Regions from separate parts of the Methylophilus sp. OH31 genome, predicted to be linked through region 1. Evidence: predicted binding sites of a transcription regulator. Region 1 holds the regulator's gene; the other holds the start of a gene.
The links. The regulator sigma-54, encoded in region 1, starts transcription at its own class of promoters, with help from an activator protein. The targets are predictions, from matches to a motif close to TGGCACNNTTCCTGCT.
Positions count from the first base shown of each region.

Region 1 (4,819 bases):
GTACCGCCCAGGCGCCACCAGCATCATAGCTCTGGCCTGTGTGCTGCAGGGTCCAGGCATCCATGAGTAAGTTGCCGGGGCCGGAATCAAAGCCAATCACCTTGCCGCTCACCGGCAAGTCGCTCAGGTTGGCGATGCCGCCAATATTCAAAATGACGCGATGTGTGTCAGGTGCTGCAAAGATTGCCTGGTGAAAGGCGGGCACTAATGGTGCGCCTTGCCCGCCAGCCGCAATGTCGCGGCTACGAAAGTCGCCGACTACGGTGATGCCAGTGCGTTCCGCCAGGCGTGCATGGTTACCCAGTTGCAAGGTATAGGCCTGGCCGTTGGCCAGATCAGGACAGTGGCGTATGGTTTGCCCGTGGCAGCCAATCGCCGTCACGGCTTCTGCCGATACATTGGCTGTTTGCAATAAGCCTTGCACTGCCGCTGCGTAGAGGTCGGCCAGCTGATTGGACACTATAGCGGCGGTATGTAATTCGTTGACGGCTGGCGTATGCAGATCCAGCAGGATTTGTCTGACATCCGCCGGATAAGGCAGGAAGTACTGGCTTTGTTGCTGCAGGTGCTCACCGTGTTGCGCGACTAGGACTGCGTCCACCCCATCCAGACTGGTACCAGACATCAGGCCGATAAACAGGCGCGTTTGAGTGGGTGGGGCAGAAAAATTCATAAGGCATAAGTGTAACACTGCTCATGCCTGGCTTACAGAAATGCATGGGATTACGTTAAAATAGCTGTTTTACTTTCATGACGAGGCGTGCGCAACGCGCGCCTCAAAAAAAGAACCTTTATGACAGACGTAAACCAAGCTTCAGTGACGACTGAAGCACTGAGTCCAGAGATTGTGAACGCACTGGCGATTATCAAGCGCGGTGCCGATGAACTATTAATCGAGCAAGAACTGATTGAAAAGCTGAAAACCGGCAAACCCTTGCGTGTGAAAGCAGGCTTTGACCCCACCGCACCTGATTTGCATCTGGGGCATACCGTGCTGATTAACAAATTGCGCCAGTTGCAGGATCTGGGGCACCAGATTCAATTCCTGATCGGTGACTTTACCGGCATGATTGGTGACCCGACGGGTAAAAGTACCACGCGCCCGCCGTTAACGGTCGAACAGGTGAAGGCGAATGCCGACACCTATTCCGAACAGGTATTCAAGATTCTGGACCCGGCCAAAACTGAGATTGTGTTTAACTCCAAGTGGTTAAGCGACCTCGGTGCCGCGGGCATGATCAGGCTGGCAGCCAGCCATACAGTCGCCCGTATGCTAGAACGCGATGACTTCTCCAAGCGTTTCAAAGGCAACCAGCCAATCGCGATTCATGAATTCTTGTATCCCTTATTGCAGGGCTATGACTCTGTGGCTTTGCAGGCCGATTTGGAACTGGGCGGCACAGACCAGAAATTTAACCTGCTCATGGGCCGTGAATTGCAAAAGCAGGCTGGCCAATCGCAGCAATGCGTGTTGATGATGCCGTTGCTGGAAGGCCTGGACGGCGTCAATAAAATGTCCAAGTCTTTGGGTAACTATATTGGTATCAGCGAAGCGCCTGAGACGATTTTCGCCAAAATCATGTCGATTTCTGATGAACTGATGTGGCGCTATATCGACCTGCTGTCATTTGCCACCCTGGAAACTATCGCCCAGTGGAAAGCACAAGTGGCTGCTGGCGACAATCCACGTAATATCAAGGTCGGTTTTGCACAGGAGATCGTTGCCCGTTTTCACGGCCAGGCGGCGGCTGAAAAAGCCCTGCAAGACTTCCAGACCCGTGCCAAAGGCGGGATTCCTGATGATGTGCCTGAGGTAGCAGTAGCGATTGATGGTGATAGCATCAGTATCAGCCAGTTGCTGAAACAGGTGGGCCTGGTGGAAAGCACCAGTGAAGCCATGCGTGCCGTGCAACAAGGCGGCGTGAAGCTGGATAGCGTAAAAGTTGACGATAAAAACCTGTCATTGGCAAAAGGGGTGACCGTGGTGGCACAAGTGGGCAAGCGCAAGTTTGCCAAAATCACCATCCAGTAAACAGGCGTTACCGATAAAAAAGGCCGCATTTGCGGCCTTTTTGTTTTACAGCGATTTGCGTAAATTGGCTGGTGGGATATTCAGCGATTCGCGGTATTTGGCAATGGTGCGGCGCGCAACCACAATGCCTTGCTGCGCCAGCGTATCGGTGATTTGATTGTCGGACAATGGTTTTTTCTGGTTTTCTTCAGCGACCATTTGTTTGATGAGCGCGCGAATGGCGGTGGCAGAACATGAGCCGCCTGCATCGGTGGCGACTGAGCTGCCAAAAAAGTATTTAAGTTCAAATACACCGCGTGGCGTGAGCATGTACTTATGTGTTGTCACGCGAGAAACCGTGCTTTCATGCAAGTCGAGCTCTTCGGCAATTTCGCGCAATACCAGGGGCCGCATGGCAATTTCACCATGTTCAAAGAAATTGCGCTGTCTGTCCACAATCGCTTGCGACACACGCAAGATGGTAGAAAAGCGTTGCTGGATATTTTTAATCATCCATTTGGCTTCCTGCATCTGGCTCTGCAGATATTGGCCGGAGCTTTCACGGTTGCGCTTGAGGATATCTGCATACAACTGATTGATACGTAGTTTGGGGATCACGCCATCATTGAGCGACGCCATCCAGATGCCTTTGATTTTTTTGACCACGACATCGTGCTGAATAAAGTGGTCATGGCTAAAGGTCGCAAACTCGTTGCCTGGCTTGGGGTTTTGCTGGCGAATCAGTTGTTGCGCGCCTTTGAGTGCAGCTTCGTCGCAAGTGAGTACCTTGCGCAATTTGACAAAGTCTTTGTTGGCCAGCAATGCCAGATGATCTTTGGCAATCGCCATCGCAATACGCAAATAAGGTGTCTCAGGCGGCAGTACTTGCAGTTGTAGCAAGATGCATTCACGCAGGTCACGTGCACCGACGCCGATCGGATCCAGGTTCTGGATCAATTTCAGTGCGGTTTCCAGCTCCAGTAACTCAATTTCCAGCTCTGGCGGCAACAGGTCGACAATCTCCTGTAGATCCTGCTCTAAATAACCATCATCGTTAATGCTGTCGAGCAAAAATTTCACCAGATCCATGTCACGCTTGGATAGATGTGCCAATTGCATCTGGTTGATCAGGTGTTCGCGCAGACTGATATTGTTGGCGTCCTGGCGAGAGAAGTCACTATCTTCATCATCGAGGTTGTTGCGGCCCGCTTCGTCCCAGTTGCTGGCACTGCCAAACTCTTCGTAGTCATCTTCAAACTCGGGCGGCGTGAATTCTTCATTCAGATTTGGTTGTTCGCCTTCAGTGCCGCTCGTTTCGTCACGTGGTTCATCACGCAGACTCTCTGCAGGGGGAGTGAGGTCGTTTTGGGTCGCGACATCAAATGAACTTGCATCCACCTGCTCTGTGTCTGTCGAGCTGGTGGCCAATGGCGAGTTATCTTCAAATTCTCCTTCTTCGCCATCTGCCATTTCCAGCAGCGGATTTTCCTGCAGGATGGTTTCCAGCTCCTGGCTTAACTCCAGCGTGGACAACTGCAACAGGCGGATGGACTGCTGAAGTTGCGGGGTGAGCGCCAGGTTTTGTGAGATGCGTAATTGCAGGTTTTGCTTCATATCAGGTTACAGCCTAAAATTCTTGCCCAGATAGACTTCACGTACGCCTTCGTTCTGAATGATTTCGTCTGGCGTGCCTGCGGCAAACACAGCGCCTTCATTAACGATGTACGCCCGGTCACAAATATCCAGGGTTTCACGCACGTTGTGGTCTGTAATCAAAATGCCGATATTCTGGCTGCTCAGGTAGCGGATAATTTTCTGGATCTCAATCACCGCAATCGGGTCAATCCCGGCAAATGGCTCATCCAGCAGGATGAATTTCGGGTCTGTGGCCAGGCAGCGCGCAATCTCTACACGGCGGCGCTCGCCGCCCGACAGGCTGACTGCCTGGCTGTGACGGATATGCTGGATATGTAATTGATCCAGTAAAGACTCCAGCCGCGCTTCACGCTCTTCTTCCGTGTAAGGGCGGGTTTCCAGGATTGATAAAATATTATCAGTCACCGTCATTTTACGAAAAATGGATGCTTCTTGTGGCAGGTAAGCCAGGCCCATGCGGGCGCGCTCGTGCATGGGCGCGCGGCTGACATCTGCCCCATTCAGCGTAATGCTGCCGTCGTCCAGTGCGACCAGGCCAACAATCATGTAAAAGCTGGTGGTTTTGCCAGCACCATTCGGGCCGAGCAAACCAATCACTTCGCCGCTGCGTAGCTCAAGTGTAGTGTTTTTAACCACGGTGCGTCCCTGATAGGCTTTTTTCAGGTGGCTGACACGTAAGTGGTTATGATCTGGTGAAGCTGTTGTCTGCATAAGGCCGGTCTTTAGGGTTGCGCTTTCGTAGGCTCATTAGTGGTGTCGGCGGGTGCCGGTTCCACTTTGATTTGCAGTGAGCGGTTCATGCGCAGCCCTTGTTGCGAGGTTGGCTTGTTATCAATCACAGGCGGCGTGGTTTTGTTCTTGGGCTGAATGGTCGCTTTGACGCGGCTACCGGCGGTACCATTGGGGTTAGCCTTGGTGCCGCCAATGACTTCGGCGTACTCTGCATTGGCGTCATAACTGATGTAGTCACCGGTGACCAGGTCTTCACCACGTTTGACCCAGGCGTTGGTGTATAGCTGTACCTTGTCCATGCGCGCGTTGTATTCAATACGCTGCCCACTGCCTTGCATCCATTCGTCTTTGCCAGTGCGTTTTTGCTTGAATGTGGTCGGGTTGCCGGTACAGGTGCTGTGCTGAAAGCCATCCTGGTCT
Region 1 covers NZ_BAUS01000010.1:84,374-89,192, reverse strand. The annotation lists gene OH31_RS11970 (anhydro-N-acetylmuramic acid kinase) at 1-673, opposite strand, end outside; gene tyrS (tyrosine--tRNA ligase) at 794-2,032, shown strand; gene OH31_RS11960 (RNA polymerase factor sigma-54) at 2,078-3,625, opposite strand; gene lptB (LPS export ABC transporter ATP-binding protein) at 3,632-4,378, opposite strand; gene lptA (lipopolysaccharide transport periplasmic protein LptA) at 4,390-4,819, opposite strand, start outside.

Region 2 (4,819 bases), on a different contig from region 1:
AGCCAGATACATAATGTCCTGTGCGGTCATCAGCTCAGGCATGCTGGCGGTGTAGGTCAGTGGCTCATCTTGCCATTCGCTCATGATTCTTCCTTTATTTGCTGGTGTGTATAACTGTATTAACGTCATGCTTGGTCCATTCTTAAGTTGGGTATTCTGCTTTATGGCGACTATCTGTATCGCCATTGATTAAAACTATGTTAACCAGGCTGTGTGAAGATTTCATGAAGTGAATGCATTGTTTAGATGACAGTGACCTTGCTATTCAGCTGTCCTAAAATGGCGCACAATAAAAGCACTTAGAGCGAGGGTTGACTGATGAAGGCTGCGAGGATAGTCGCTGTGTTTGGGGTGTTGTTGCTAGGCTATGCAGGTTTCTGGTATTGGCAGTCACTGACGGAAGCTGAGCCCATCAGCCCGCAGAGCGATGTTGCGCAGGCGATTAATCAGTGTGACCTGATTGCCAGCAAGGCCGCGGCTGAGTTGCCTGAAGTCTTGCCGTTTCAAAAGCTGGAGAAAGCGGCCAGGCAGTCTCGCGTACTGGATCGCTGCATGCATGATCGCGGTTATAAACAGAATCCGGCCTGGGTGACTCAAGCCAATCAGCAAGCGCCGCGTATCGCACATGAACAGGGCATTTCTGAGGCTGAGGCGTATGAAACGCTGCGTCGGCAGGCCATGTTAAACGCGCAGCCAGGCGCGACTGGCTATTGGCGCAAACCTGCCTGAGCGATTAGCGTTTTTGGCCGAGATAATCGGTTTTGCCAAGCGGTACACCGAGGTGGCGCAAAATGTTATAAGCCGTGGTGGTGTGAAAATAGACGTTGGGCATGACCCATTTTTGCAGGTAGTCCAACCCGGTAAATGTCAGGTCCACTTTGCGGATCGTCAGCACGATTTCTTTGCTGTCAGCCCCCTCCAGCTGTTCTGGTTGGATTTGTGCCAGGAAATCTATGGTTTTATCGATTCTGGCGTACAGCATGTCAAAGCTGGTTTCATCATCGGCATATTGCGGAATTTCCAATCCGGCCAGTCTAGCGCCTGCACCTTTACTCATGTCGCTCACCAATTGCACTTGTCTGGTGAGCGGATACATATCGACAGATAAACGGCTGTTCAGCAGCACTTCAGGCGCCACCTTTTTCTGCTCAGCATACAATTCACCTTGTTGCAGGATGTGTTTCAGGTTTTGCAAGGTGCGCAGCAATGGCGTGATACTGACATCATATAAATGCATGGCGTAACCCTCTTAATAGTCATAACGCCGATATTGTAACGCTTCTGCAATATGCGCATCACTCATGTGTTCTGCATCGGCCAGGTCAGCGATAGTCCTGCCAACCTTGAGAATGCGGTGATAACTGCGGGCGGATAATGAGAACTTGTGCATGGCAGTTTGTAGCAGTTGGCTGGCTTGTTCCCCGAGCTGGCAAACATCCGCAATCTCCAGCGGGCCTAGCATTGCGTTGGGTTTTTGCTGGCGCTGCATTTGCCGCCGTCTCGCCAGCGTCACGCGGGCGCACATACTGGCGCTGCTTTCACTAGGCTGGTGTTGGCTCAATTCCTCGGGTTTAAGGGCGGGGACATCGATATTCATGTCAATGCGGTCAAGCAAGGGGCCGGAGAGTTTGTTTTTGTAGCGTAAGATCTGTTCTGGCGTGCATCGACAGCGCTGGTTGTAATGGCCGAAATAACCACAAGGGCAAGGATTCATCGCGGCAATCAGCTGAAATTGTGCCGGGAAAGTGGCTTGCCTGGCGGCACGTGAAATGGTGATGCTGCCATTTTCGAGCGGCTCGCGTAAGACTTCGAGCACCTTGCGGTCAAACTCCGGCAGCTCATCCAAAAAAAGCACGCCATGATGCGCGAGGCTGATTTCACCGGGGCGTGGCACGCTGCCTCCGCCGACCAATGCCACTGCCGAGGCGGTATGGTGTGGTGCACGAAAGGGGCGTTTTTTCCAGTTCGTTGCTGGAAACTGACCGGTCAGTGACAAAATCGATGCGCTTTCAAGCGCCTCCTGCGTGGTCATTTCTGGCAGGATGCCGACAAACCGTTGCGCCAGCATGCTCTTACCCGTGCCTGGTGGGCCGCTCATTAGCAGGCTGTGCTGGCCGGCCGCAGCAATCTCCAGTGCGCGTTTGGCGCGTAGCTGGCCTTTGACCTCCTGATAATCTGGCAGCAAGGTGTTTATTGTCGGCGTGACCAAGGGGTGTTGTGGCAACGATTGTTTGTCAGACAAATGCGCGCATACATCAAGCAGGCTGTCTGCCGCAAAAATGGTGCAGCCTTCAACCAGGCTCGCTTCATATGCACTTTCTTGGGGCAAGATAGCCGCTCTGGTGCCCGCTTTGTCTTGTAGCAGTTGATATGTCATCGCCAGCGCGCCTCGAATTGGCCGTAATGCGCCTGTGAGCGCCAGTTCACCGGCAATCACATAATTTGCCAGCTGTTGTTTGGGCAGTTGGCCTGAGGCGGCCAGAATGCCGAGCGCAATCGGCAGATCGTAGCGTCCGCCTTCTTTGGGCAGGTCGGCCGGCGCAAGGTTGACGGTAATGCGACGGGCAGGAAACTCAAATTGTGCCGTCTGTATCGCCGCACGCACACGGTCCTTGCTCTCTTTTACTTCGGTTTCAGGGAGGCCGACGATGGTGAAACTTGGCAAGCCATTGGCCAAATGCACTTCTACCACCACCTCTGGCGCGTCCATGCCGCTCAGTGCACGACTGTATAACACCGCCAGACTCATTTCGCACTCCTGAATATTGGAATGCTAACAATTGTAAATTAATTTTTACTTCTTGGCTGGTTGAGCCTGTTCCAACTGGCTGATTTTTTCTTCCAGTGTTTTCAATTGTTGCTGGGTACGTGCCAATAATGCTGACTGAATATCGAATTCTTCGCGTGAAACAAGTTCCATTTTGGTGAGCGCGCCCTGAAATAGTGCATGCAAATTGGTTTCTAGCTCTGAAATGGGGCTTGAATCAACTAGTTGTTTGATTTTAAAAGATAATTCTTTAATTTTTTCGTTGGTGAATAGCATGGTAAGCACTCCTTTGCACAATATTTTAGCATGTATAGCAGGGTTGAAAATATAATTACCCCAATACAATAAGTTCATAATTAATAAAAAACAATTTGTTACCATGTTTTTTTAATAATAAACTTTATATTTTAATTTTAATTATTTGATTTTATTTGTTTATATAGGTTGGCACGTGCCTTGCTTTGTGGTCAATGTTGTTTCATTCTCGTTTACAACAATTCGATCAAAGATTTTCACAGAGAGAGGACTCATAAATGCGTCAATCTATTTTGCTCACAGCAGTTTTGGGTGCATTATCTTTTGCACAAGCTTCATACGCAGCTGAAGAGGCTAAAGAAGAAGCTAAATCTGACTGGTCTGCGACCGGTAACGTTTCTTTTGTATCAGATTACTACTCACGTGGTATTTCACAAACATGGCACAAACCAACCGCACAAGGCGGTATGGATATCACCCATTCTAGCGGCTTCTATGCTGGTGTTTGGGGTTCAGGCGTGTCACCTAACACTTATCCTGATTCGACCACTGAAATTGATGTTTATGCTGGTTACAACGGTAGCGTACCTGCTGTTGAAGGTTTGGGCTGGAGTGCTGGTCTGTATGGCTACCTGTATCCAGGTGGTTCATGGAAAAAATACCGTGCATCAAATGCGGCTAACCCAAATGATGTATTGACACCTAAAGGTGGTAGTTGGGACACTTATGAAGCTAACGTTGGTTTATCCTACGGTTGGTTAAGCGGTAAGTTGTCTTACACATTGACTGACTGGTGGGGCGCGGATAAGTCTACAGGTTGGGATGGCAGCACTAAGGGCTCTACCTATTTTGAATTGAACGCGGCTTATCCATTGCCATGGTGGGATTTGACATTGATTGCTCACGTTGGTCGTTTGAATGTGGCGGGTAAACTGGACAAATCTTTTAGCCCAGATGGCGGCGTAAACTTGCCAAGTACTTCCATTTCTGGTGCTACTAACCCAGACTACACAGACTGGAAAATTGGTCTGAGTAAAGCATTCAAAATTGGTGCTACCGAAGGCTGGAACGCCGGCGTATACTGGGTTGAGTCAGACAACTCCCGCTACTGGGGTGAAAATGGCTATGGTGGTACAAGCTTTAACGGTAAAGGTACCAGCACTAAAGCGCAAAGTAAAAATCTGAATGATGGTCGTCTGGTATTAACGGTCGGTCGTACATTCTAAATAAGCAAGTTTAGATCTGGCGGGCATTGTGCCCGCCAGAGTTAACAACGGGAGAAGCAAATGAAATTTGTATCCGCAATAATCAAGCCATTTAAGCTTGATGAAGTGCGTGAGGCTTTGTCCAACATTGGCGTACAAGGCATCACAGTCACTGAGGTCAAAGGGTTTGGCCGTCAAAAGGGGCATACCGAGTTATATCGTGGTGCAGAATATGTCGTGGATTTTTTGCCTAAGGTGAAGCTCGAAGTAGCCATCAAGGACGACATGCTTGATCAAGTCGTTGATGCGATTGAGAAAGCGGCTGCAACTGGCAAAATCGGTGATGGCAAAGTATTTGTCTTCGATCTGGAACAAGTTTACCGTATACGTACCGGCGAAACCGGTCCGGATGCGCTATAAGAAAGGGCTTCAGCTATGAAGAAAATTCTTTCCATGTTATCACTGGTCGCCTTGATTGGCCTGGCGGCAACCCCAGTGAGTTATGCTGAAGAGACTGTGACTGAAACGATCACAGTACAAGAAACAGTTACCCCTGATGCGGCACCAGCGGCCGAAGCGCCTGCTGCAGAAG
Region 2 covers NZ_BAUS01000004.1:296,158-300,976, forward strand. The annotation lists gene OH31_RS15160 (hypothetical protein) at 1-84, opposite strand, end outside; gene OH31_RS07940 (hypothetical protein) at 319-729, shown strand; gene OH31_RS07945 (DUF1993 family protein) at 734-1,237, opposite strand; gene OH31_RS07950 (YifB family Mg chelatase-like AAA ATPase) at 1,250-2,749, opposite strand; gene OH31_RS07955 (accessory factor UbiK family protein) at 2,795-3,043, opposite strand; gene OH31_RS07960 (TorF family putative porin) at 3,301-4,248, shown strand; gene glnK (P-II family nitrogen regulator) at 4,309-4,647, shown strand; gene OH31_RS07970 (ammonium transporter) at 4,663-4,819, shown strand, end outside.
Region 2: OH31_RS07960 (TorF family putative porin) is a predicted target of sigma-54. The motif match lies at 3,213-3,228, and genes of this name have one in related genera.